DNA from 3 places in the Arthrobacter sp. FB24 genome. Region 1 is predicted to be linked to each of the others. Evidence: predicted binding sites of a transcription regulator. Region 1 holds the regulator's gene; each other region holds the start of a gene.
The links. Region 1 encodes HrcA, which represses chaperone genes, less so after heat shock. Its sites were predicted from a motif close to TTNGCACTCGNNNNNNNCGAGTGCNAA; they were not measured.

Region 1 (6,978 bases):
GGCACTGTGAGGAAGTCGATGACCTCTTCCACCCGGCCCAGCAGGGACGGTTCCAGGTCCGCGTAGCTGCGGACTGCCCCGAGCAGTTTCTGCCAGCCCAGGCCGATGTCCTCCTTGGTCTCGTGGGGCCAGCCGAAGGCCGTCAGGATGCCGGTTTTCCAGTCCATGCCCCGGGGGATGACCGGCCATGCGTCAATGCCCAGGACGGCGGGCCGGATGGCCTGCCACACGTCCACGTAGGGGTGGCCCACAATCAGCACGTTTCCGGCGGCGCCGGGGGACGCCATCACGGCATCGGCAATCCGTGATTCCTTTGAGTCGGCAACCAGGTGGTCCACCAGCACCCCCAGCCGGCGGCCCGGGCCGGGCCGGAACGCGGCAACCGCCGCTGTGAGGTCGTCAATGCCGTGCAAAGGTTCGACGACGATGCCCTCCACGCGGAGATCGTCACCCCAGACTTTTTCCACGAGTTCGGCGTCGTGCTTGCCTTCCACCCAGATGCGGCTGGCCTTGGCCACCTGGGCGCGCTGGCCTTCCACCCGCACGGAACCGGAGGCCGTCCTTCCGGATCCGGCAGAGGCTGCCTGCGGCCGGGGCGCCGGGGGCATCAGCCGGATCGGCAGGCCCTCCAGGAGGAACCCGTAGCCGAGCCGGAACGTGCGTGATTTGCCCCGCCGGTCCTCCAAGGCAACAACATGCATTCCGCCGGACTTCTCCACCCTGGTAACGGCCCCCACCCAGCCGGACTGCACGTCTTCGAGCACCATGCCGCGTTCGACCGGCACTTCGGGCAGCTCGGATTTCCGGGGAGCGGTGATGTCCTGCGGGCCCCAGTTCTGGTACGACATCGGATAGACACAGCCTTGCGCTAGAAAAAATAAACAGGAGAAGTGAACAGGGCGTCTGTAGGTTCACGGCAGTGCACGTCCAGTCCCGCTCCCGGGTTTCGCCAGGAGCGGTACCAATGCTAACAACGCGGCGACTCATATTAGACTGGTTAGCACTTAGACATGTCGAGTGCTAACGGATAACGGGACATGCGCCCGGCGCAGCGCCGGGCCGCGCACCGGGAAAGCCGATCGGAGGTGGAGAATGAGCGAGCCACGCAAGCTTGAAGTATTGCGGGCCATCGTGGAGGACTACGTCCATTCCCGCGAACCTGTGGGCTCCAAGGCACTGGTTGAGCGGCATCACCTGGGAGTCTCCAGTGCCACCATCCGCAACGACATGGCGGCGTTGGAAGACGAAGGCCTCATCACGGCGCCGCACACCAGTGCCGGCCGGATCCCCACGGACAAGGGCTATCGGCTTTTCGTCGACCAGATATCAGCCGTCAAGCCGCTGTCGCAGGCCGAACGCCGGGCTATCCAGACGCTCCTGGAAGGGTCGGAGGACCTGGACGACGTCCTGGAGCGCACCGTGCGGCTGCTATCCCAGCTGACCAACCAGGTGGCCGTAGTGCAGTATCCGCACCTCAGCCGCGCCATGGTGCGGCATATCGAGTTTGTGCTGCTCGCGCCGCGGCAGGTGCTGATCGTGCTGATCGCGGACACCGGCAAGGTCGAGCAGCGGGTTATCGACGTCGGCCAGGAACTCGGCGATGATGCCCTCGCCGGCCTCCGCGCGCGGTTCCTGAAAAGCCTGGCGGGGACACCCCTGAGCCTGCTCCCGCAGGCGCTGCCCGCCGTCGTCGCCGGTTGTGAACCGTCACGCCGGCATGCCGCCCAGGCGCTGGCCCGTGGCCTGGATGCCCTGGCCAGCAGCAGCCGCGAGGAGCGGATGGTCATGGCCGGCACGGCGAACCTCGCGCGGTCCAACGTTGACTTCCCGCTGAGTATCGGCCCGGTCCTCGAAGCACTCGAGGAGCAGGTGGTCATGCTCCGCCTGCTCAGCGATATGGCCCAGGACCCCCGCGGTGTCACTGTCAGCATCGGCAGGGAGAACCCTTACGACGGACTCGCGGAAGCCTCGGTGGTAGCCACAGGCTACGGTCCCGGCTCCAGCGCCAAGGTGGGCGTACTCGGCCCGACCCGGATGGACTATCCCACAACCATGGCCGCGGTCCGTGCCGTGGCCCGCTACCTTTCCAGGATCCTTGGGCCGTGACCGGTCCTACATCAGCCAACCAGGCCTCCGTGTCCCGGCTTCCGGGGCGCAGCAGCAGCACCACAGGCAGTACAACCAGGAAGAGATACGAACTTTGAGCAGCCACTACGACGTTCTTGGAGTCTCACCCGAAGCGACGGGCGAAGAGATCAAGAAGGCCTACCGAAAGCTTGCGCGCACCCTGCACCCGGATGTGAACCCCGGTGAGGATGCCTCGGACCGCTTCAAGGCTGTCACCCACGCCTACGAAGTCCTTTCCGACCCGCAAAAGCGCCGGGTCTACGACACGACCGGCAACGAGAACGGCACCGATAACGGCTTCGGCGGCGCCGGCTACTCGGGACAGGGCTTTGCCTTCCAGGACATCTTCGACACCTTCTTCGGCGCCGGCGGTTCGTCCGGTCCGGCCTCGCGGGTCCGCCGCGGGCAGGACGCCCTCATCAGCGTCCGCATCGACCTTCGCGATGCCGTCTTCGGCGTGAACAAGAAGCTTGAGGTGGACACGGCCGTTACGTGCCCCACCTGCGAGGGATCCTGCTGCCAGCCCGGGGCCCACCCGGTGCGCTGCGACATCTGCGGCGGAAGCGGCCAGGTTCAGCGGGCCGTTCGTTCCATCCTGGGCCAGGTCATGACGGCTGCCCCCTGCGGTTCCTGCGAAGGCTTCGGAACCGTCATCAAGGATCCCTGCAACGAGTGCAACGGCCAGGGCCGCATCCGCAGCCGCCGTTCGCTGACGGTCAAGGTCCCCGCCGGCGTCGCCACCGGAACCCGCATCCAGCTCGGCGGGCAGGGCGAAGCCGGCCCGGCCGGCGGCCCCTCAGGCGACCTGTACGTGGAGATCCGCGTGAATAACGACGCCACGTACGTGCGTGACGGCGACGACCTTCACGCCACCCTGCACATTCCCATGACCGCCGCCGCCCTTGGCACCGAGCTCAGCCTGGACACCTTCGACGGCCAGCAGGAAATCGACGTCAAGGCGGGCACCCAGTCCGGCGAGGTCATCACCCTGCGCGGGCTCGGCGTTACCCATCTCCGGGGCTACGGCCGCGGCGACCTGAAGGTTCACCTGCAGGTCGAAACCCCGACGAAGCTGGATGCCGCCCAGGAAGACCTGCTCCGGCAGCTCGCCAAACTGCGGGGCGAGCAGTACACCGAGGGAAAACTCACCGCCAGCGGGGGAGTTTTTGCCAAGCTGCGGGACCGGTTCGGTAACCTGTAGCGGTGAGCAACCCGGTCTTTTTCGCAACCCCGGGAGCCCTGGACGAACAGGTTCCCGGTTCGCACTTTGTCCTCCAGGGTGCTGAGGCCCGGCACGCGATCACCGTCAAGCGGATCGCTGTGGGGGAGTCGGTTGACATCGCCGACGGCGCGGGCAAGAGGCTCACCGGCACCGTTGCGGCCGTCGACCAGGGCGAACTGACGGTGGAGTGTTCGGTCCTTGAAACTGAGGAGCGTCCGGACCTCCGCCTCGTCCTGGTGCAGGCGCTGGCCAAAGGCGACCGCGACGAACTGGCAGCGGAAACAGCTACTGAACTGGGGATCGATGCCGTCATCCCGTGGCAGTCGGAGCGCTCCATAGTCCGTTGGAAAGGCGAGCGTGCCGCCAAGGCCCACGCCAAGTGGCAGTCTGTGGTGACCGCGGCGGCCAAGCAGGCGCGGCGGGCCTGGATTCCCGAGGTCCGTTCCGCCGTCGACGGCGCGGGTTTGCAGTCCGCTGTCGCCGCGGCGGACCTGGCGATCATCCTCCACGAGGATGCCGTCCGGCCCCTGCGCGCAGTGCTGGAGAAGTGGCACGACGGCGAGGGCGGGACACCCGGTTCGGGGCCCCGCGAAATTCTCCTCATTGTTGGTCCGGAGGGCGGAATCAGTCCGCGGGAAGTCACCAAACTCTGCAGCGCCGGTGCCGTCACGGCCCTGTTGGGGCACCATGTGCTGAGGTCCTCCACGGCAGGTCCGGCGGCCACAGTGCTCGCCAGCGACATCCTCGGACGCTGGTAGCGGCGGAGCTATTCGACCTTGAAGCCCCGGGTGTCCACGTTCATTTCCCGGTCGGGTTTGCCCGGATCGATCTGTGACACCCGGACTTCATAGTTCCCCGGTGCCAGGTTGACTGTCAGCGAGAAATGCCCCGATTGTGCCGGCTCGGCCGACGCCGTAACCTCCCCGCCCAAATACGACGCCTTGTCTGTGCTGCCTTCGACCTTCAGGATCTTCCACCGGAGTTTCCCGCCGGGGACGGTGCTTCGTCCGCTGATCTTGACGCTGCCGTCAGCAACGCCCACGCCTTCCTGTGGGTCGATGATCCAGACCGGGGCCACCATTCCTGCACTGCGGGGAGTGGGCGAGCCAAGCCGCACGTGGTTGAAGGCCAGGTAGTCCGTGTGCCCGTCAACGAGGATGACAACCTGGATCTGCTGGCCCGAATCCACCAGCCCGGAGCTGGCACCGGCGGCCGTTGCCGTGTACACCAACTGCTGAATGGCACGATTGGCCATGTCCTCGTCGAGGTTGCTGTTGAAGGCATCCGCTGAGACGTCCACCGTGATCACGTTCTTGCCGGAGATCGAGGTTGCCAGCTTCTTCGGGTTCTGCCATGGAGTGAAGAAGTCGGGATCGAGGGGCTTGTCCGACATCATGGCGCGAAGTGCCCTGGTAACCGGATTTTCCTGTTCGGGGACGTCCCGGAACTCACGGTAAAGGAAGACGTTCTCGTTGCTGCGCCCGATCCAATACACCGGTGCCTTGTTGGAGGCCTGTGTGGTTTCCAGCGGTGCGCTTGTGCTGGGGACACCGGCGGTGGCGGACCCGGTCACTGACTGTGGTGTGCTGTCCGCGCTCGTCGCGGAAGGCTGGGGAGTGGCGACGCAGCCGGAGAGGACCATGGCCGCGGGCAGCACAAGCAGTAGCGCGGCGGACCGTGTCCGCCCGCCTCCTGTTGCCTTCCGGCGTCGTGGATTCCAGATCTCCATAGTGCTCCCGGGTACCCCGCCCTGTCCCTGCAACCGTTGTCGGTGACGTCGTTTTCGGCCGGCGCAATCCCGGCGGATTCCAGCATTACATAGAGCGGGCGGCCGCCAGCGGCGTTTGCGGACGGTCAGCAGAACTGCAACGGGAACGATATGAGGCCGATATGAAGTTGATACCTAATGACGTAAACCCGCAACGAAAAGGCTGCACCCGGCCGGCGGACCTCCACGGTCCGCGGCTCCCGGGCGGCGTGCTGGCGTAAGATAAGAGGACTCGGCCGGGCACGGGGCCCGGTGCTGCAGCAGCAGCAGCGGCGATGTGATCGGCCGGAGAGACACTATTCCTAACTGGAGGGGACCAGAGGCCCGCAGGCCGGCACCATGACTGAAGCAACAAACGGAAGGCCCCGGTTCAGCGCCGGAGAGCGCACCACAGGTGAATTTCCCCATAGTCTTCCCGGCGTCCGGACGGAGGTGGTCATCTTCGACAACTCCGAACAAATGGTTCAGTCGCTCGGCAGCCACGATGAGGCGCTGCGTTTCATCGAGGAACAGTTTCCGGCCGTCGACTTCCACGTCCGCGGCAATGAACTGGCCATCAGCGGCCCCGCCGCCGACGTTCCCAGGATCATGCGGTTGCTCCATGAAGTGCGCGGGCTCGTTGACCGGGGAACTGTCATTACGCCGGCGGTACTCCAGCAGCTCGCAGCCCTGCTCCGGAGCCAGTCACTCCAAAACCCGGTTGAGGTACTGACCTACAACATCCTCTCGAGCCGCGGCAAGACGATCCGGCCCAAGACGCTGAACCAGAAGAACTACGTGGATGCCATTGACGCCCACACGGTGATCTTCGGAATAGGACCTGCCGGTACCGGCAAGACGTTCCTCGCCATGGCGAAGGCAGTCCAGGCACTGCAGCAGAAGGAAGTCAGCCGCATCATCCTTACCAGGCCAGCGGTGGAGGCCGGCGAACGGCTGGGCTTCCTGCCCGGGACGCTGAGCGACAAGATCGATCCTTACCTGCGTCCCCTTTACGATGCACTGCACGACATGATGGACCCGGAGTCCATTCCCCGCTTGATGGCGGCAGGCACCATCGAAGTGGCTCCGCTGGCCTATATGCGCGGCCGGACCCTCAACGATGCCTTCATCATCCTCGACGAGGCCCAGAACACCACACCAGAGCAGATGAAGATGTTCCTGACCCGGCTCGGCTTCGGCTCCAAAATGGTGGTCACCGGGGATGTCACCCAAGTGGACCTGCCATTCGGCACCCGTTCCGGCCTCCGGATCGTGGAAGAGATCCTGCAGGGAATTGAGGACGTGAATTTCAGCGTGCTGGATGCCTCGGACGTGGTCCGCCACCGGCTGGTGGGCGACATCGTCAATGCGTACGGCGTGTGGGACGAGGCACAGAGGAACCGGGTGAAGCATTCCGTGACCCGGGAGAAGCGGGGAGAGCACGCATGAGTATTGAAGTGAACAACGAATCAGGCGTCACGGTGGATGAAGCCCAGCTGGTTGCCCTGGCCCGGTTTGTGTTTGAACGCCTGTACATCCACCCCCAGGCTGAACTGTCCATCCTCCTGGTGGACGAACCCGCCATGGAAAAACTGCACCTGGAACTTATGGACGAGCCGGGGGCCACCGACGTCCTGTCCGTTCCCATGGACGAATTGACTCCGGGCACACCGGACAAGCCGACGCCGCAGGGCATGCTCGGCGATATTGCCGTGTGTCCGCAGGTGGCGGAGGTCCAGGCACGCAATGCCGGGCATTCCACGCAGGATGAGATGCTGCTGCTCACCACCCACGGAATCCTGCACCTGCTGGGATACGACCACGCCGATCCCGAGGAAAAGGAAGAGATGTTCGGCCTGCAGCGGGAACTGCTTGAGGGCTT
Region 2 (6,978 bases), 710 kb from region 1:
CGATCCCCCTGCCGGCACAGGACTTGTCCACCCAGTATCCAAGCGTCGCCATCATCGCCGAGCCCCAGACGATGGATGACACTGTGAGCTGCCCAACGATGACGGGGTCGCGCCGTGCCGGCATGCGCTCCGTGATCACAAAGGGCAGTGCCGTGGCCTGAGCAGCCTGCGCGTTGAGGGACCTGACCATTTGCCGGTAGTCCGGCAGCGCCCCTCCCGGGGCCGGGTTCGAGGCCTCCCATGGTGCCAGCCATTCGGAATTGCGGGACCGGACGGCCATCCATTCCTTGCGGTCACGGTAACGGATGGGGCGCAGAACAATGTCGCCGCATTCCAGCGTCACCGGCCAGATGCTGCCCCGCATCGGACGTTACTTGGCCAGGGAGGAGGTGAATTCCGGCAGCCACTCCCGCAGCCCGGGGCCGAGGTCGTCGCTGTCGCAGGCCAGCTGGACGCAGGCCTTAAGGTAGCTGAGCTTGTCGCCGGTGTCGTAGCGGCGGCCGCGGAACACAACGCCGTAAACGCCATACCCTTCGCCCTCCCCTGCAGCAAGTTCCTGGAGGGCGTCCGTCAGCTGAATTTCCCCGCCCCTGCCCGGTTCGGTTCGTTCGAGGACATCGAAGACCGCGGGGTGGAGAACATAGCGGCCGATCACGGCCAGGTTGGACGGCGCCTCCGCGGCGTCCGGCTTTTCCACGAGCTTCCTGATCCGCACGAAGCCGTTCATGTCGGTCTCGTCGATGTCCGCGCAGCCATAGGCACTGATCTGGGAAGGCTCCACCTCGATGAGTGCCACCACGGAGCCACCGGTCTTGGCCTGCACTTCGATCATCTTGCTGAGCAGTTCGTCGCGCGCGTCGATGAGGTCATCGCCAAGCAGCACCGCAAAGGGCTCATGGCCGACGTGCTGCTTCGCGCGCAGCACGGCGTGGCCGAGGCCCATGGGGTCGCCCTGGCGAACGTAGTGGATGTCGCCGAGGTTGCTCGCGGCCTGGATCGCTTCGAGCTTGGCGGTGTCCCCCTTGGCTTCAAGGGTGGCCTCCAGCGAAGGGACCCGGTCGAAGTGGTCTTCGAGGGCGCGCTTGTTCCGGCCGGTGATCATCAGGATGTCGGTGAGGCCTACGTTAACGGCTTCTTCGACGACATACTGGATCGCGGGCTTGTCCACAACCGGCAGCATTTCCTTGGGCATGGCCTTGGTCGCCGGAAGGAACCGGGTGCCGAGGCCGGCAGCGGGAATGACAGCCTTGCGGACGGAGGTATTGGTGGTAGTCACTGGACTAATCTAACGTCAGGGACCAAACATTGGGTAATTGCCTGAACCGCCATGGCTGGCCCCGCACGGGGCCTCCGGTCACGGCCTCTTGACTTGGAAGGACGGCATCGATGCCATCGAAGGAAGAGATCCGCTCGGCCCACAGAAGCCAGCGTGCCACCTTCTCTCCCGCTGCCCTGGATGCTGCCGGCGCCGGCATCGCCCGGCACGGACTCCAGTGGGCCGCCATGGTTGCAGCCGGTGAGCGAAGTACCTTTGCGGTGTACTTGGGGGTGGGCTTCGAACCCCCGACCCTGCCCCTCATTACCGCGTTGCACGGCACCGGGCATCGCGTGCTGTTGCCGGTCTGCGGACCTGACCGGGCCCTCTCCTGGGTCTACTGGACTCCGGCAACCGAATTCGTCCGCAGCAGTTATGCACCCATCGAGGAGCCCGTGGGGGAACAGCACGGCAGTGAGGCGATGGACGGAGTTGCCGGGATCTTTGTCCCTGCCACGGCCGTCGACTTGTCGGGGAACAGGATCGGCCAGGGCGGGGGCTACTATGACAAGTTCCTCGCCGGACTGGAGGCTGCGGGCCGGCCCGTCCCTGCCGCCGCGGTGGTCTTCGACGGCGAAATCCTGCCCGCCGGCACCATCCCAGCAGAGTCCTTTGACCGTAAGGTCCCGGTTGCAGTCACCCCGTCACGCCTCATGCAGCTAATGTGAAGCCCGCCCGTTGCGGATGATAGAATTAGCACTCAGGCCCTGCGACTGCTAAAGGACGAAACCTGCCGAGACACCTCGGCGGTGATTTCCCCCAGGCAGCACGGGACCTGCTCGTTTGTCCCAGAGGAGGATTTCCAGTGCCCACGTATGCATATGCCTGCAAGGACTGCAGCCACGCCTTCGAGATCGTGCAGTCGTTCACCGACAGCTCCCTCACTTCCTGCCCTGAGTGCGAGGGGACCTTGCGCAAGAAGTTCAACAGCGTAGGCGTCGTCTTCAAGGGTTCGGGCTTCTACCGGACGGACTCCCGCGATGCCAAGGGCAGCAGTGTTTCACCTGCCCCGGCAGCCGCCCCGGCGCCTGCCACTGCCGCCGCCAACTGAAATAACGCCGGCGTTTCCGGTTCCAGTCAGGTTCCTCCAGCGAAGTAGCGGTAACAGGGCTGTGCCCTGCCATGGCCGGTTTTCCACATAGGACCTGGCTGTGCTTTCCCGCCATGCGGGGCCTCCGTAGCCTGTCGGTATGCCCTCCATCCTTCGCGCCAACGCACCTTCCTCGCCCCGGCAGAGCTTTGGGACCGGACGCCCGGTCCGCCCGGGGCCATCCGGCGTGCGGCGCTTTTCATCGTGGCTTAACCGCAACCGGAGGCTCGTCGTCGCGCTGTTGCTGTGTGCTGCCGCGGGCATCGCCGTGCAGCAACTGACACCGGCGCCGGCCCACACCGTCACTGCCCTGGCCACTGCCCGAGACCTTGCCGCCGGAACTGCGCTGTCGGGCAATGAGGTGGTACCGGTGAAGGTGCCGCCGGGAATGGTGCCCTCCGGAGCCGTCGCGGACGTCTCCTCCATCCAGGGCAAACAGCTGGCAGCCCCGCTGCGCAAGGGCCAGTTGATCTCCGACACGCAGCTACTCGGACCGGGGCTGCTCGCAGGCACGAAACCCGGGTCTGCAGCGGTGCCCCTGAGGATGGCGGATCCGTCGTCCATCCAGCTCGTGGCGCCGGGCCAGCTGGTCAACATCGTGATGACCAACGGAACCGACTTTGGCAAGACTGCGGAATCGCAAGTACTCGCAGCTGCCGTGCCGGTCCTCTGGACCTCGGGTCAGGGCGGCCAAACCGGACAATGGCTGGGAACCGGAGAAACCGAGGGGCTCATAGTGGTCGCAGCGGATCCGGACCAGGCGCGCCGCCTCGCCGGCTCCTCAACCCAGGGAAAGCTCTTCTTTGTGTTGGTGGGGTCACCGGGCTAGGGGCACCTGGCTTGATTGCCCGGCCGCCCCGTCGCCATCCCGCTGCGGGCTGCTCAGCCCCAGTGCGGCGGCTTCTGCTCCTGAAGCCAGGCGTCGTGGTCGTAGTCAGAAGCGTGATCGCCCCAGCGCTTCGGGTCATCCTCGGCGGCCTTGTTCGGCAGCACTCCTGATGGAGCGCCGACACTGGCCGGCTGACGGGACCTGTCCGCGGCTAAATCGTCAGCCCCGCTGTGGGGGGCCTCCTGCCGGTCCGCTGCACTGCTGTTTGTATCCATGACGTTTTCGTTGATGCCTTCCGATGCTTCAGTGCCGCCGCCGCGGGGCTTATCCGGCGATGCGTCGCGCTGCTCCAAGGATACCGAGTGCGTGTCCCCGTCAGCCACACTGCCGGAGTCGCCACTTTCGGATTCGGCTCCTCCGATTGACCCGTTGTTGCCACGGTCGGCGCTGTTCAGCGTCAGGTTGTCGACGTCGTCCTCGAAGAACGCCTGTGAGGTGGACGAGTAGCCGGTGACAACCGGCTTCTCCAGCCCGAGGTATCCGCCGATGCGGTCGGCGCAGGCGGACGGGTCGGTGAAGACCTCGATCGTCCACAGCGGCATGTAGCGCCAGCCAAGCCGTTCCAGCAGTTGTGGCCGGAGCCTGCTCCGTTCCCGGACGCTCATGCGCCGGTACTGCTCAGTTCCGTCGGACTCGATTGCCACGGGCCGGGGGATTTCGGCGTCATCATGGCCAATTGAATTCACCGGATCGGCGGCAGCGGCAACGTCAAGCACGCCGTCATACTGATGCCAGACCCGGGCTCCGCGGGCACGCAGCCTGTCAGCCAGGTCTGCCACGAGGGGGTCGGCCCCAAGCGCCTGCTCGCTCGCCGCGGCGCGGGACGCGGGCGTGCCCAGGTCGGTGTTGCCGGCAATCTCGCGGTCGAGCAGTTCATAGAAGTCGAGGGCGCCGTGGCTGAGGCGGCTGACGTCCAGGTCTTCGGGTGTAAAGCAGCTGAGCACATGCAGCGAACGCCGGGCACGGGTCATGGCCAGCGCAAACTTCGCCCGGCCGCCTTCGGCGGACAGCGGCCCGAAGTTGTGTAGCGCGCGGCCGTGCGGCGTGCGGCCGTAACCCGGGGAGAAGATCACATGGTCGCGGACCAGGCCCTGGGCCCGTTCCAGGTCAACCACCCGGAAGGATTCGGGGCCGGCTGTGAAGAAACTTGCCAGCAGCGGGTAGTTGGGCAGCTGCAACCGAATGGCCTCGCCGATGCGTGCGGCGTGGCGGAGGCTGGCCGTGACCACGGCGAGGGAGGTTCTTGGCCGCAAGCGGGCATGCTCGAACACGAGGTCAACCACCCGGTTGACCTCGGCCACGGCGGACTCCACGCCTTCCTGATCGGCGCTCGGCAGACCGGTGCCGTCCGGCAGGTACTCCACCAGCAGCGCACGGTCCAGCCCGGTGGCAGTCTGCCCCTCGGGGAGCCGGTGCAGTTGGCCGTCATAGAAACTCTTGCTCAGCTGCAGCACGAGGTCCTCGTCGACTGCCCGGTACGCGCAAGTCAGGCGCCGGGTCGGCAACACCGAGGACAGCGCCGTGTAGGCACTCTCCACGCTTTGGTGGGCGGTCTCGCCGGCAGCCAACCGCTCGACGCCGACCGTAAACGTGCGGGGGCTGGCGATCTTGTCGTCGCCGAAGGCGATCACCTGCCTGGCCCGGGCAATGGCCGGAAGGACTGCCTGAAGGGAGGTCGCTTCGGCGTCGAGGATTACTACGGCATCGAACTTCTGCTCAGCCGGCAGCAGGCCGGTCATGAGGTAGGGGCTCACCGACCACACCGGCACCAGCATGGGGACCAGGGCCGGCGCCTGCGCCGTCAGGGCGGCAAGGGTAACCCGGCCGTCCTTCAGGAGGCTCCGGAGCAGGTCCGCCTGCCGCGGGTTCTCGGCAATGCCGGCACGCCACCGTTCGGACAGCGTCCACCGCAGCCGTGCCGCGCCGCTGGCGATGTGGGCGTTGTCAGCCAGGCGGTATTCGGCTTCGAGCTGGCGCAGGGCATCGCCGTCGGACATCGCCAGGTAGTCGTCCCCGCTGATCATCGCTTCAAGGGCTGACTGCCACCAGGCAAGATCCAGCTCTGCCGCGACTGATTCGGCGGGCACTTCCCGCTCCGCCAGGTCCGCGAGCAGTTCCCCGAGTCCGTGCTCACGCATGTTCTCGATGAGAAGCGTCCGCTCCGGTAGCGTCTTGAGCGTCCGGGTGTCGGCAACCAGCCGCTCCAGGCGTTCCATCAGTTCCTCGTAGGGCGTGTGCTGAAGGTCTCCGCCCGCCTCGGTGTGCTTAATGGCCGCACCCAGCTGGGCAAGTTCACGGTCCAGGCTGCGGTACATCACGTTCACTTCGCCCAGGCCGGACGGCACTGCGGGGTGCCGCTGCGTTGTGGCGTAGTCCGCCCACAGAGCCCGCTGCTCCTGGACGAGCACCAGCGAACTGTGGAGGTCGGCGATGTGCACGCCGGGACGGACGTATTCCTTCGCCACGCGGCGCAGCCGGGACCGCTGCATGGATGGCATGTCGATGTTGCGTTCGCGGCGCCACGGGGAGGTGGCTGTCGCGGAGATGAGGTCGTGGACCGGCCGGTCGAAGATGTCCGGGGTGAACTTGTCCAGGCTCTCCCTGACTGCCATCAGCAACTCGAGCTGGGCACCCCATTCGTGGAAGGTGGTACCAAGGCGGATCTGGGCGTGCTCGGCTACTTCGTTCATGCGGTGGCGCAGCACTGGCAGGTTCTTCTCAACCGAGCGCGCAACGTCCTGCGCCTCTTCGGTCTCCTTGCGGGTCAGGAGCCGCGCGCCGTGCCAGGGGCTGGCCGTGGAAGCCCGGCTGAAACTGCCCAGTTCAGCTGCACGGCGAAGGCGTCCGGCCAGTTCCTCGCGGTCGCGGATATTGTCCAGCACACTACGCTTCAGGCGCACAGTGGTGGCGGGCGGCGTCGGCTGGATGGAGGTCAGCTCGGCCAGCGACTGCATGGCCTGATAGGGCGAGCAGCCCCACCGCTGGCGGACGTTGTGGAGCGACGCCACGTGGTCCATGAGGGCATGCCGGTGCTCCGCCAGCGTGGTGTGCAGGTTGTCGAGCTGGGGCTGAAGCGACTTCTCATTCCGGACAATGGCGCGCACCAGCTGGCCCTTGAGCTGCAGGGGCGTCGCCGTACCGGAGAGCGCAAACAAGATGGACTCCAGGCCCAGCGTCTCCAGCTGGCCCCCGATCTCGCTGAGGCTTGCCCGGCGGTCGCCCACCACCAGCACGGTCTTTCCTTCGTCCACCAGGGCCCCGATGGTGTTGATGGCAGTCTGGGTCTGCCCTGTGCCTGGCGGGCTGCTGACGAGGAGGGAGTCGCCGGCGCGCACGGCGTCCACCACATACTGCTGGTCGGCGTCGGCGTCGAGAAGCAAGAGCTCATCAGCGGGGTCCCGCTGGTCAATATCCTGGAAGCGGTCCTCGGCGAGCTGGGCCACTTCCACGGCATCCCCGGCCGCAGCACGGGCCAGGGCCGCCACGATGGGGTTGTTCTGGTTGATCCACGGATCATCGAGGTTGCCGGAAAGGTCCGCGAACGTGGAAACGAGGAGGTTGTGCTCCACCTCGGCGCCGTGGATGGGCTTGATGAGCGTCCCCAGGCGGTCCAGGACGGGCTGGGGATCGAACCGTGCCGTGCTGTAGGCCATCCGGGTCACAGCGTTGACATCGAAAACTATG
Region 3 (6,978 bases), 1.7 Mb from region 1:
CCTCGGCGACACCCTGGCCCGTCCGCTCACCCGGAGCCTGGCCAGCAACGAACGCCGCCGCGCCCGGCGGCGCTAGCAGGCCACGAGCAGCCGGATGCGGACCTGCCGGATTCGGACCTCTTAGATCTGCCCGATGGGGAGCTTCTTTTCGGCCTGGAAGTCGTCCTCCACCCGGCCCTTGGCCCAGTAGCCGGACAACGACACCTGCGCGCGCTCCAGGCCGCGCTCGCGGTAGAGGACCTCGCGGAGGGACTTCATGTAGCCGCGCTCACCGTGGGCGAAGACCTGCACCCGGCCGCCAGGCCACTCGGCATTCCGTACGGCGCTGACCAGGAGATCGCTGCTGCCTGCAGGGGTACCGTTGCGCGGCAGCCAGTGGATCTGCAGTCCGGCAGGGGCCTGGATGGGCTGGATTTCGGCGTCGCTGTCCACCTCCAGGAACGCAATTCCCCGGGCTTCCGGCGGCAGCGACTCGATGGCGGCGGCAATGGCAGGCAGGGCGGCCTCATCGCCGGCGAAAAGGTGCCAGTCGGCCGCGGGATCGGGGTTGTAGCCGCCGCCCGGGCCTGTGAAGACCAGGCTGTCGCCGGCCCGGGCTTTCGCCGCCCATGGGCCCGCCAGGCCCTCGTCACCGTGAATCACGAAATCGATGGCCAGCTCGCGGGCCTCTTCATCCACCCAGCGGACGGTGTACGTCCGGGTGTATGGCCACTGCTCGCGTGGGAGGCTTTCCCGGATGGCCCAAAGGTCGAGGGGGAGCGGGTATTCGACGCCGGGCTGCGGGAAGGCAATCTTCACGTATCGGTCTATGTAGTCGTTGTTCACATAGCTGGCGAAGCCTTCGCCGCCGGCCACGATCCGCACCATGTGCGGCGAGAGTTCCTCGCGCCGGAGGACCGTGAGGTTCGTCTGGGGGCGCGATTTTCGGCTGGCAGATGTAGCAGCAGGAAGGGAAGTCATGGAAGTAAGCCTAGGCTAAGGAACCGGGGGAAGTTCCCAGTCAACGGGCTCCAAACCCTGGGCCCGGAGGAGTTCGTTTGCCCTGCTGAACGGCCTCGACCCAAAAAATCCGCGGGCGGCCGACAACGGGCTGGGGTGGGCGCTGGCGAAGACCGGAGTGTCTCCAAGCAACGGGCGGACGCCCTCGGCATCCTTGCCCCACAGCACCGCCACGAGGGGCGCTGCCGTCCCGTCTGCAGCGCGGCGGCCGGCGACGGCGGCAATTGCCGCCGTCGTAATCGGTTCCCAGCCTTTGCCCCGGTGGGATCCAGCTGCCCCGGCCCGGACCGTAAGGACGCGGTTCAGGAGGAGGACGCCCTGGTCCGCCCAGCGCGTGAGGTCCCCGTGGACGCGGGCCGGAAGGCCGAGGTCGGATTCGAGTTCCTTGTAGATGTTCGCGAGGCTGCGCGGGATGGGCCTGGTGTGCCCTTCTACCGCGAAGGACAATCCGATCGGATGGCCCGGGGTCGGGTAGGGGTCCTGGCCGACGATGAGGACTTTGACCCCGGCCAGCGGCTGTTGAAATGCGCGCAAAACGTTCGACGGCGACGGCAGCACCTGGTGCCCGGCCGCCACTTCAGCAGCAAGGTACTCCAGGACGCTCCGCAACTCCGCCTCCACGGGAGCCAGCGCCGCAGCCCAGTCTGCAGCCATAAGGCGGTCCAGCGGCACTCGTGCCATCTCGGCAAAGTCAGCACCCTCAACGGCAGGCTCCAGCTCGAATATGGCTTCAGAATCAAACACGGGTCCATTCTCGCAGTGTTGTACTCCAAGTCGCTGGCGGGCCCACGGCGCCCGGCCGGACGCCGGCAAAAGTCTGTGGTGGCGGGCGTACCTTGCGTTACCCGCCTCCACGCCGTCACGTCATACGGCGTAAATGACATGCGTGTTATTCGCCCGTACCATGGAAAGGAGACTTTGACCGGATCAAGTGGAGGATTTTGCCGTGGCCGAACCAGTGCGCGATGACCTGTCACTTGCGGACACCGGCAGCGAAACCGTGTCCGGAGCAGACCCTATGCCGGCTCCGCAGCCGGGCTCACGGCTGAGCGAGCGGGACAAGCAGATGCTGGCCCTCGAACGGCAGTGGTGGAAGTACGCAGGGGCAAAGGAACAAGCCATTCGTGAGCTGTTCGACCTCTCAGCCACCCACTACTACCAGATCCTCAACACGCTGATTGACACCGAGGACGCCCTGGCCCAGGACCCCATGCTCGTGAAGAGATTGCGTAGACTACGTACGTCACGCCAACGGGCACGCACGGCGCGCCGATTGGGCTCTGACGCTTAGACGTCGGGGCCGGGCAATCAGCAAGAACCAACAAGGACATCGTTTTATCATGACCAAATATGCTCGGGATGAATTCGACAGGGTCCCTGAGACCTCCTCGCGACAGGGTGTCCATAGGGTCGCCTCCGAGGCTCCCCGGCGCCGGCTGGGACCAATCCTGACCGTCGGTGTGGCGGCGCTGGCCATCGGCCTGGTCGCCTTCCTGTTCCTTCCCAAGCTGGGATTTGCTCCTGCCGGCAGCCCGCTGATGGCGGCAGGGTCCGCACTGGTCAGCCCCTCGGCCTCCCCCTCCGCTGAGGTTCCGCAAGGCACCTCGTCTCCTAGCGCTGAGGCCGGTTCCGAGCCGGGCGCGGCTCCTTCCGCCAGCGAGACGCCTGCTGCCAGCAGCTCTCCCTCCGCGGTACCTTCCGCCGATGCACCGGCTGTTGACAAGAGCCAGGCCGTGGCTGTCTACAACGGGACCACCACCGCGGGACTTGCCGGCCGCGTGAGCAGCACCGTCGCCGGTGACGGCTGGACGCTGGGACCGGTGGGCAACTGGGGCGGAATGCCGCAACAGTCCTCCGTGATCTACTACAGCGGGGCATTGCAGAAAGCCAATGCCGAGGCACTGGGGGAGCTCCTGAACATCACGTCGCTGGTGGACTCTGCCGAGTTCCAGTTGCCGGTGGTTGTGGTTCTCGGGCCCGGCTTCCAGTAAGGAATTTCGGTTACGCCTGAATAACTATTAGGGGCTCGCAGGGCCGGGTCCTGCCCCCGGCAAACGGCAATGGCTAAAGTGATTCCGGATGCCGCGTCTCAACGCGGACCGTCCCGACGGCGCACAGTGACATGGGCCGGACACAGAGCAACCGGAAAGTGTGGGCAACATGGCATTGGGAACCGTTAAATGGTTCAACGCCGAAAAAGGCTATGGCTTCATCACCGTTGACGGCTCCGGAGACGATGTCTTCGTCCACTGGTCGGCCATCGAGAGGGAAGGCTACCGGGCTCTGGACGAAGGGCAACGGGTGCAGTTCGAGGTAGGCGAAGGCGAGAAGGGTCCCCAGGCAGAGAACGTCCGGACGGCCTGATGCCACCCGCCGCGGCAATGCATGGCACAGACAGCCCCGCCCGGTTCGGCGCCGACCGGTTTGGCCCTGCGCGGCCGCGGTTCACAGCAGCAGCGGTTCTTGCAGCGGGAACGGCGCTCGTGCTGGCCGGCTGCTCCGGCCAGACCGGAAACGCTCGTGTTGATGCCGTTGACGCCGGTGGCGATGGCATCCTGCGGATAGGCCTGCTGCTGGACAACACGGGAAAGCAGTCCTTCCTCAACGCCTCGCAACTCGCCGCGGCCAAGCTGGCGGTGCAGGAGATCAACGCCGCCGGGGGCCACAAAGGGCGGCCGGTGCAACTGCTGCCTGAAAATATCAGCGAGGACACCACCTCGCAGGCCAAGGACCTGGTAGCGGCCGGGGCGGATGTCGTCATAGGTCCCACTGACTCGAGCCGCGCCCCCGGGGCAATTGATGTCCTGTCGCGGGCCAGAGTGGCCGTCATCTCTCCGGCGAATACCGCGCACGGCCTCACGCATTACAGGAGCGGCGGATACTACTTCCGCACGTCGGCGGCCGACACGGCCCAAGCGCCCGTGCTGGTGAAACTGGCCAAGGACAGCGGCGCCCGGACAATAGCGATCGTCCACGAGGACGGGATGTACGGCAAGGACGTCTCTGTGGCCGTTGCCGCGGCAGCGAAAGCCGCCGGCCTTGGAACGGTGGCGGAGGCCGCTTTCACTGCCGGCCAGGCACAAAAGACGGCGGCTGCCGTCAAGGCAGCGGGTCCGGATTCGGTCATTCTCGTGGCTCGGGCCGGAGCCCAGGGCGCAATCGCGGAGCTCAACAACGCGGGCGTTGCAGGCAGCAAGCTGATTCTCAGCGACGGCGCCATCAACCAGTACGGCTCCGCCCTAGGGTCCAAAGCGCTTGATGGTGCGCGCGGGATCCTGCCGGGCGTCTTCCCTTCGGCGCACTTCCAAGGCGAACTAGTAGCCGTTGATCCCGGGCTCAAGGACATGACGTTCGCAGCGGAGACTTACGACGCCGCGAACCTGGCCGCCATCGCCGCGGCCGCTGCCCAGGACGACGCCGGATCATCCATCGCGGCGAAGCTGATCGCGGTTTCCGGGCAGCACGGCGCGGAAGCGGTTGAACCCTGCAGGAGCTACAAAGAATGCGGGGATGCCATTAAGGCCGGTAAGCCGGCGGATTACGACGGCGAGTCCGGGCCCATCGGCTTTGATTTCAACGGGGACGTCACTACCGCCAACTACATGGTGTTCACGTACGCCGCGGATAACACCCCGCGGATGAGTGGAAGCGAAACTGCCGCCCGGCCCGGCCGCTGATCGCTCCTAGCGTAGTGCGGGCCGCAGGAGGGCCTTTCAGCGCAATCTCTGCTTGCACTCTCCCCGGGGGAGTGCTAATTATTGACTTAGCACTCCCACGGACTGACTGCTAAATCAACGCCCGGTTCCGGCCGGCTGCGGAGAGAGCGGGAAGGACCAGGAGCGAAAGAAATACCTTGCTGGGGTGAGATCCCATCCGCGCGGCATACAGAGGCCGTCGGTGAAGGATCGTCCGTCGCGGGCACCGCAGTGAAGGTTCATTCTTAACGACTGTCCCGAAAGGACTACTGCCGTTATGGCCAAGATCATTGCATTTGATGAAGAGGCACGCCGCGGTCTTGAGCGGGGCCTGAACATCCTCGCCGACGCCGTCAAGGTCACCCTCGGCCCGCGTGGACGCAACGTTGTCCTCGAAAAGAAGTGGGGCGCCCCCACGATCACCAACGATGGTGTTTCCATCGCCAAGGAGATCGAGCTGGACGATCCCTACGAGAAGATCGGCGCCGAGCTGGTCAAGGAAGTTGCCAAGAAGACGGACGACGTCGCTGGCGACGGCACCACCACGGCAACCGTGCTCGCACAGGCCCTGGTCAAGGAAGGCCTGCGCAACGTCGCGGCCGGTGCTGATCCGCTGTCCCTGAAGCGCGGCATCGAGAAGGCTGTTGAAGCCGTCACCGCCGAACTGCTGGCGTCCGCCAAGGAAATCGAAACCAAGGAAGAGATCGCCGCTACGGCATCGATTTCCGCCGGTGACGACGAAATCGGCGCGCTGATCGCAGAGGCGTTGGACAAGGTCGGCAAGGAAGGTGTTATCACCGTCGAGGAGTCCAACACCTTCGGACTCGAGCTTGAACTGACCGAAGGCATGCGCTTCGACAAGGGCTACATCTCCGCTTACTTCGTCACCGACGCTGAGCGCCAGGAGACGGTCCTCGAAGACCCGTACATCCTGATCGTCAACTCCAAGATCTCCAACGTCAAGGAACTGGTTGCTGTCCTCGAAAAGGTCATGCAGTCCAACAAGCCGCTGCTGATCATTGCCGAAGACATCGAGGGCGAAGCCCTTGCCACCCTGATCGTCAACAAGATCCGTGGCACCTTCAAGTCCGTCGCCGTCAAGGCTCCGGGCTTCGGCGACCGCCGCAAGGCTCAGCTCGCCGACATCGCCATCCTCACCGGTGGCCAGGTCATCTCCGAGGAAGTCGGCCTCAAGCTTGAGACCGCCGGCCTCGAACTCCTGGGCAAGGCACGCAAGGTCGTTGTCACCAAGGATGAGACCACCATCGTCGAGGGTGCAGGCGACGCCGACCAGATCGCCGGCCGCGTTTCCCAGATCCGTTCCGAGATCGAGAACTCCGATTCCGACTACGACCGCGAGAAGCTGCAGGAGCGCCTGGCCAAGCTGGCCGGCGGCGTTGCAGTCATCAAGGCCGGTGCCGCTACCGAAGTTGAGCTCAAGGAACGCAAGCACCGCATCGAGGACGCTGTCCGCAACGCGAAGGCTGCCGTTGAAGAAGGCATCGTTGCCGGTGGTGGCGTGGCCCTGATCCAGGCCGGCGCCAAGGCATTCGCCAACCTGCAGCTCGAAGGCGATGAAGCAACGGGCGCCAACATCGTCCGCGTTGCCATTGACGCGCCGCTGAAGCAGATTGCATTCAACGCCGGCCTCGAGCCGGGCGTTGTTGTAGACAAGGTCCGTGGCCTGCCTGCAGGTCATGGCCTGAACGCCGCAACCGGACAGTACGTTGACCTGCTGGCTGCCGGCATCAACGACCCCGTCAAGGTAACGCGCTCTGCCCTGCAGAACGCTGCTTCCATCGCGGGTCTGTTCCTCACCACCGAGGCCGTCGTGGCCGACAAGCCGGAGAAGAACGCTCCGGCCATGGGTGGCGGCGACGACATGGGCGGTATGGGCGGCATGGGCGGTTTCTAAACTCCCGACGCATATGCAAAGTGCGGCTCCCTCGCTTCGAGGGAGCCGCACTTTGCTTTTACTGGGAGGTGACGAGCCGGTAGTGGATCATTTGCGGGCTGAGGCCAGCATCCCCTCGACTTCCTTCTTGAACTCCTCAGCGGCCGCTGAAGGTGACTTACGGTCATAGAGGACTTCGTCGGTGTACCGCTTGATGACATTCTGCACGCTGCCCGACCCGACCGGCGGTACAGGGGGCGCCTCAGCCATCTCAGGTTTGATGTCCTGGAGGAAGCCGACCACCGTCGAGTCCGCCGTCTTCAGCTTCGGCGTAATGGCCGCCAGAACTTCAGAGTTGGCAGGGACCCCGCGGTCGGTCATGAGGATCGA

Region 2: the regulator HrcA is predicted to act here: its motif matches at 2,009-2,035, upstream of ARTH_RS14555 (FmdB family zinc ribbon protein).
Region 3: the regulator HrcA is predicted to act here: its motif matches at 4,763-4,789, upstream of groL (chaperonin GroEL).

The regions. Positions count from the first base shown of each region.
Region 1 covers NC_008541.1:2,510,424-2,517,401, reverse strand. Annotated here, with positions in the region: gene ARTH_RS11315 (DUF3097 domain-containing protein) at 1-848, opposite strand, end outside; gene hrcA (heat-inducible transcriptional repressor HrcA) at 1,093-2,106, shown strand; gene dnaJ (molecular chaperone DnaJ) at 2,201-3,328, shown strand; gene ARTH_RS11300 (16S rRNA (uracil(1498)-N(3))-methyltransferase) at 3,331-4,107, shown strand; gene ARTH_RS11295 (GerMN domain-containing protein) at 4,116-5,078, opposite strand; gene ARTH_RS11290 (PhoH family protein) at 5,457-6,545, shown strand; gene ybeY (rRNA maturation RNase YbeY) at 6,542-6,978, shown strand, end outside.
Region 2 covers NC_008541.1:3,219,728-3,226,705, forward strand. Annotated here, with positions in the region: gene ARTH_RS14540 (GNAT family N-acetyltransferase) at 1-364, opposite strand, end outside; gene galU (UTP--glucose-1-phosphate uridylyltransferase GalU) at 371-1,276, opposite strand; gene ARTH_RS14550 (5-formyltetrahydrofolate cyclo-ligase) at 1,387-1,983, shown strand; gene ARTH_RS14555 (FmdB family zinc ribbon protein) at 2,121-2,366, shown strand; gene cpaB (Flp pilus assembly protein CpaB) at 2,506-3,234, shown strand; gene ARTH_RS14565 (ATPase AAA) at 3,288-6,978, opposite strand, start outside.
Region 3 covers NC_008541.1:837,678-844,655, forward strand. Annotated here, with positions in the region: gene ARTH_RS03970 (threonine/serine ThrE exporter family protein) at 1-76, shown strand, start outside; gene ARTH_RS03975 (siderophore-interacting protein) at 121-960, opposite strand; gene ARTH_RS03980 (uracil-DNA glycosylase) at 976-1,743, opposite strand; gene ARTH_RS03985 (DUF3263 domain-containing protein) at 2,018-2,290, shown strand; gene ARTH_RS03990 (LytR C-terminal domain-containing protein) at 2,340-2,990, shown strand; gene ARTH_RS03995 (cold-shock protein) at 3,160-3,363, shown strand; gene ARTH_RS04000 (ABC transporter substrate-binding protein) at 3,363-4,676, shown strand; gene groL (chaperonin GroEL) at 4,972-6,609, shown strand; gene ARTH_RS04010 (ABC transporter substrate-binding protein) at 6,697-6,978, opposite strand, start outside.